One region of the Desulfonatronospira sp. MSAO_Bac3 genome, then DNA from elsewhere that is predicted to be linked to it. Evidence: riboswitches for the same ligand, from Rfam matches in the RefSeq annotation. Region 1 holds a riboswitch; the other holds the start of a gene.
The links. Region 1 has a riboswitch for cobalamin ahead of D5S03_RS12465 (radical SAM protein). Riboswitches for the same ligand answer to the same signal wherever they lie in the genome.

Region 1 (3,124 bases):
TCCGGCCTTGTATCCGAAGAGCTCGGACTCCAGAAGGGTGTCAGGCAGTGCACCGCAGTTTACGGGCACAAAAGGAGCGTCCTTTTTGGACCCTAAGGAATGAATGGTTTTTGCTGCCAGTTCTTTTCCAGTGCCGGTCTCCCCCAGGATGAGCACCGTGCTGGAGCTTGCGGCCACCGCCGGGATGATCTGCAGTACCTTCTGCATGGCCGGGCTGTGGCTTACGAGATTGCCGGTGGACAGACCACCCTTGAGTTCCAGACGTAATCTCTCCACTTCGCTCAGGTCGCGAAAGGTCTCGGCTCCTCCCACCAGTTCGCCCCTGGAGTTGCGAAGCATGGCAGTGGATACGCTTATGGGGATGCGTCCACCCTGGGAGTCTATGATATAGCAGGCTTTGCCGATGACTGGTTTTCCTGACTCAAGGGTATATCCCAGAGCGCACTGGGACTGGCACATGCTGGATCTGAGCACTTCCCAGCAGGGCCGGCCCAGGGCCTGGTCTCTGGAAATGCCGGTAATCTGCTCCGCGGCCCGGTTGAAGGAGGTGATCATCCACTCCCGGTTTACTGTAAAGACGCCGTCGGATATGCTTTCAAGTATGGCCTTGGTAAAGCCTTCCCAGGGTTCATCTTTTGTTGTTTTGCCGCTCATATGTTCTGATATAACGAATTCAGGGGATGGGGCAAGTCTTTGCAGGCAGCTTGAAAGTAAGTCTTTATTGTTTTGCTGATTTTTACTGTTGAACTCCCTGGGCACCGGTGTTATTGTGTCGGTTCTTATTTGATAATAATACTCTGAAATTCTTTACAGTCTGCTTCAGGCGGCCGTCAGGCCTTAAAAGGGAACTCCGGTGCAAGTCCGGGGCGGTCCCGCCGCTGTGAGCCCTGTAAATCTTTTTGTCGTATCTGGGTCACTAACCCCGCACTTACTTTTTTCAAAAAAGTAAGAGAAACTTATTTTTTGACCTCCGTGAGGCAGGTTATAAAATTTTATAAGTTTCGCTGTAGTGCTACTTTTTTGAAAAAAGTAAGTGCGGGGTTGGGAAGGCCGACAAAGGAAGGGGCGAGCCAGAAGACCTGCCTGAAGTCTTATCCATCAACTTTTTCCCCTGCGAGGACAGCGGGTAAAGATCCACGGGCTCCGGTGCTTTTATCCGGCGGAGCAATATATCATGCAGGATTTAGACTATAGTGCCTGGGACATGCTCAAGGGATATGAGCCCTTCAGCCTCTGCGACTGGCCGGGACGGATAAGCGCGGTTCTTTTTTTCGGGGGCTGCAATCTGCGCTGTCCCACCTGCCACAATGCTTCTTTTGCCTGGCACCCGGAAAGTTTTCCGGTCCTGGACTGCCTGGGAGTGCTGGAGCAGGTGCAGCGCAACCGCAACTGGCTGGAAGGGCTGGTGCTGACCGGCGGTGAAGTCACCATTCTGCCAGGTTTTGATTCTTTGCTGCATGATCTGTCCAGCCTGAACATTCCCATTAAACTGGACACCAACGGACTCAGCCCGGATTGTGTAAAACTAGCTCTTGAGCATAGCTCAATAAAAATGATAGCAGTGGATATCAAGGGGCCGTGGCATATGTATCCGGGGCTTACCGGTGATCGGGCCGCTCCCGGGCAGGCCAGGGATTGTCTGGGGCAGATTCTGGAGCTTGCTGCAGATAGCCCGGAGAGGTTCATGTTCAGGATCACCCGGGTGCCTGGTTTAAGTGATCCGGACATTGAAAACGTAAAAGCCTGGCTGCCGCCCGGGTTCGAGCTCAAAGTTCAGGATTACCGGCCGTCCAGAATAACAGCAAACCAGTAAAAAGGACACTAATATGCCCAAACAGATCAAGAAAAGAGACGGTTGTATGGAATCCTGGTCCACGGACCGGATTGCCCATGCCATTTTAAAGGCCCTCAAGGCCAGCGGAATCAAGGACCCTTTGCTGGCTTCCAGGCTGGCCCGCAAGGTGGAGGGCAAGCTGCACGAGGATATTCCGGAGCAGGAGACCGTCCAGGACATGGTGGAAATGGTGCTTATGGAGTCCAGGCTTTATGACGCGGCCAAGAAGTACATCATCTACCGCGAGAAGAGAAGGGAACTGCGCTGCCAGGATCAGGCCTATCTGAATATCGGGGAGATCATTGATTCCTACGTGTACAAGTCCGACTGGAGGGTCAATGAAAACGCCAATATGACCCATTCTTTCCAGGGACTCATGCTGCATCTCTCAGGTTCGGTCCAGGCCCGCTACGCCCTGGAAAAGTATCCGGAAGAAGTGCGCATGGCCCATGAGCATGCCTATTTTCACATCCACGACCTGTCCTTTGGACTGGCCGGGTACTGCGCAGGATGGAGCCTGCGCGATCTCTTGCTGGAGGGCTTCAACTTAGAGGGCAAGTGCTCCTCAGGGCCGGCCAAGCATTTTGATTCCGCACTGGGGCAGATGGTAAATTTTCTGGGGACTCTGCAGAACGAATGGGCCGGGGCCCAGGCCTTCAATAACGTGGATACCTATCTGGCCCCCTTTATCCGTCATGACGGCCTGAATTACCACGAGGTAAAACAGGCCATGCAGAAATTTGTTTTCAACCTGAATACCACATCCAGGTGGGGCGGTCAGAGTCCTTTTACCAACCTGACCTTTGACCTGGTCCCGCCAAAGCACATTGCAGGAGAAGGAGCCATCATCGGGGGCAGGATAACCGATGATGCCTACGGGGACTTTGAGCCGGAAATGGAAATGATCAACCGGGCCTTTCTGGAGGTCATGCTTGAAGGTGATTATCACGACCGCATTTTTTCTTTTCCCATACCCACGTACAATGTCACTTCCGATTTTCCCTGGGACAGCAGTGTGGGCAGGCTTCTTCTGGAGCTAACAGCCAAGTACGGGGCTCCCTATTTTCAAAACTTTATAAATTCCGATCTAAGCCCGGAAGATGTGCGCTCCATGTGCTGCCGTCTGCAGATGGACCTGCGCGAGTTAAAAAAACGCACCGGCGGGCTTTTCGGGGCCGGGGATCTTACCGGATCCATAGGGGTGGTCACCCTGAACCTGCCCAAGCTGGCCTTTCTGGCCCAGGGGGAGGAGGACTTCCTGGACATCATTACTGAATATGCCGGGCTGGC
Region 2 (3,124 bases), on a different contig from region 1:
TCCTAATTTAATACTCCGGAGAGAAATATGAAAGGCGGTCAATGACAATGATGGTCCAGGTTAAAAATTAGCCGGCATTTTTCTGAGACATCGGGCCAGGCCCTGGCCGGAAAACATGGACAGACAACTCCACAACCATTGAAAACCGGTTTCCATCCATAATGGTTACCCTTGATGGACAAGACAGTCTTGCAGTGCCTGCAAAAAAATTTGCAGGCACTTTTTTAAGCAGACTAACGCAGGCTCAAGACTGTCAGCTCTGGTCAGGTATGCCTTTATCCGCTACATGGATATAAAAATCAGGTTCCTCGCCTCTGAAGGTTTCCTGAAAATCCCCGTAAGTGGTCACTGACCCAAAGCCGGTCTCGTAGAGAAGTTTCTGCATGTAAGCCTTGCGCAGGGGAAACATGTTCAGATGAAACACAGAAGCGTCTGGAAAGGTATACTCAAACTGGACCAGATCGTCCTTCACCTGCACCGGTTCTGCAGATACGTTCTCGCCGCAGTAATAATATTTGTGTTTGGAGGAATAACCTTCATCCAGGATACGGTCATAGTTTCTCTGGTCCACTATAAGCACCCCGTCCGGCTTGAGTTTGCTGTAGAATTCGGACAGCACCCTGCGCCGGTCGTGTTCATCAAAAAGGTGGGTAAAGGAATTGCCCAGGCAGATAAGGGCGTCGTATTCGCCCTGCACATCAAAGCTGAGTCGTCTCCAGTCCGTATGCACCGTGCTCAGGATATATCCTTTGTCCCGGGCGTTTTCAAAGGCCTGCACCAGCATGTTGGCGCTTCCGTCCACGCTGACCACCCTGTAGCCCTGTTCAAGAAACCTCACCGAATGAAAGCCGGTGCCGGCGGCCACGTCCATAATGCTCTGCACATTCCTCTGTCTGAAAATATCATAAAAAAAAGACCCCTCGCTTTTGGCTCTCTTCTCCCAGTCTATGAGCTCATCCCACTTGTTTACAAAGCAGTCTTCGTAGTCGTGAAGGTATTGATCAGTCAGCAAGCAACCCTTGCTCTGCAATATTTCTTTTTGTTCCTTGTCTGCGTACATAATACACCTCCTATTGAATGGTTCTGGAAATTTCCGAGATCATGTTCTGTGCCCGCCATCCAGAGACAGAAACACTGTTTAAGAAATCAATAAATGAAATCTTCTGGCCGTTACTGCGCACATTGATGGCCTGCATTGCTCCTGGAGAAAGCTCCATGAGCTTTATATTGAACATTTTATGACCATGATATACTTCATTGAACAAAAGACTGTTGTCAATAAGCGATCTTTTAATGGGCAGGCGTATATCCTGAATATTAAGCTGTCCCAGGTGACTGCCCCTGTCTTCAAAGACCATGATGCCATCGTTGATTGCCGCCTTTTCAATGACAACATGTTCATCGCCTCCATCGTCAAGCACTGCATGCCGGGTAAAATTTTGAAACAATCCAAAATCCAGTGTTTTTACCTGCCTGTCATTGATATAAGCATAAACATCCGGCTTATCATTGCAGTACATATAGCACTCTTCTAAGCAATCCACATGCTCTCCCGCGGGCAGAAGACTTCTGACATCCCCGGGTGAATCAAAAAGCCGGTATACATTGATATTGTACTCCCGGCAGAACTGCAGCACAGCTTCCGCACCCGTCCTGGTCATACGCATACTGCGGCTTTTCATGCACACCCCGTGCATTTCCAGGTGGATAGTATCCATTTTTTCCTCCTTGAACGGTTTGGAGGACAGCCGGCGCTTCTGTCCGTTTTCTTGCAAAAAAAATCCCCGGATCGAAATACACTTCGATCCGGGGATGTCCCGTTTTCATCCTCGAATAGGCTCGGCCGCCACCCTGCGCCGAAGGGGCGGTCCAATAAGGTCTCAGGCAGGTCTTCTGACTTGCGGATCGTCCTACTTGCCCAGCACTCACTTCAGGTACTAATTGTTGCCAGTTAAACCGGTTGGCTCCTTGCAGTACAACCTGATTATAAGCAACAAACAGAAATGAAGTGAGTGCTGGGCTTGCCGCGCCTTCCCCTGTTTCTGTCCAGAGTGGCTTAATGCGGCTTTCGTCCCCGCTCACAGCCGCGGGCCGGTTCCCGATTTACACGGGATTCCCTTTTCATTTCCCCTGACTGGGGAAAACCTGAGACGACTGTCCTTAATTATTATTTACTCAAGTAAAAAAAGACGTTCTTGTCAAGTTGCAAAATTAGCCCCTGCAAAAAAATCATGCAGACGCTTCATGTACTGTTAATGCAATTGCTCAACGGCCTTTTTCAGTTGATCCAGCCAGATGTTGACAAAATCATCGTACTCTCCAGTGCCTTTTAAAACTACTTCTGTCTCAATGCCGGCATCCTGCAACCTTTGCTTCCAGGGATCACCGTGGTGATGGTCATGATCGTGGTCATGGCCGTGGTCATGAGAATGGTTATGTTCGTGATCATGATTGTGTTCGTGTCCATGATCGTGGGAATGGTCATGGCCGGAATTGTCCTTGCCGGCCACATCCCTGATGGTATGCGCTCCCACTACGGACATGAATGGCACAAGATAGGCCTTATCAATGCCCTTGGCTTTAACTTCTTCTTTTACATCTTCAAAAGAAGGTGACCCGCCAAGACAGCCGAGAGTGGCCATGAACACGTTTTCATCCTTTCTTTGCAGCTTGTAGGCCAGGGCCTGGTAAAAGGCATTGCTGGGATGATAAGACCCGTGTCCCACCCAGATGACCGCCTCGTCCGCTTTTCTATCTGCTGGAAGATTGTCCAGCATGCTGTCCCGGACCCTTTCCATTACATCCGGTGAACCCAAAAGAGGCGAACTGAGGCTCACCTGCTTCAGGTTGCTCTGCATATCCTGAAAGGCACCCACAACCGACCTGAGTTCATGAAACTCCACACCTCCGATTGTATGCAGGGACATAACCGCTACGTGCGTAAAGCCTTCATCCTCCATTCTGGCCAGGGCCATGGCCGGGGAATCAAAATGCTTGTCCTTTTTGGCCAGAGAATGCCTGACCATCCTGGAAGTGTAAGCCCAGCGTACAGGCACCTCTGGGAAGGCTTCTTTGGTCATTTTCTCAATATTGTCCAAAGCAGGCTGAGCCTGGGGATAACTGG

Region 2: another riboswitch for cobalamin. It lies ahead of D5S03_RS03185 (hypothetical protein); the one in region 1 lies ahead of D5S03_RS12465 (radical SAM protein).

Annotation. Positions count from the first base shown of each region.
Region 1 covers NZ_QYZY01000350.1:10,125-13,248, reverse strand. Annotated here, with positions in the region: gene D5S03_RS12470 (sigma-54 interaction domain-containing protein) at 1-654, opposite strand, end outside; cobalamin riboswitch at 805-1,101, shown strand; gene D5S03_RS12465 (radical SAM protein) at 1,175-1,813, shown strand; gene D5S03_RS12460 (ribonucleoside triphosphate reductase) at 1,827-3,124, shown strand, end outside.
Region 2 covers NZ_QYZY01000086.1:4,558-7,681, reverse strand. Annotated here, with positions in the region: gene D5S03_RS03190 (glycine/sarcosine N-methyltransferase) at 254-1,060, opposite strand; gene D5S03_RS03185 (hypothetical protein) at 1,071-1,718, opposite strand; cobalamin riboswitch at 1,867-2,164, opposite strand; gene D5S03_RS03180 (sirohydrochlorin cobaltochelatase) at 2,253-3,124, opposite strand, start outside.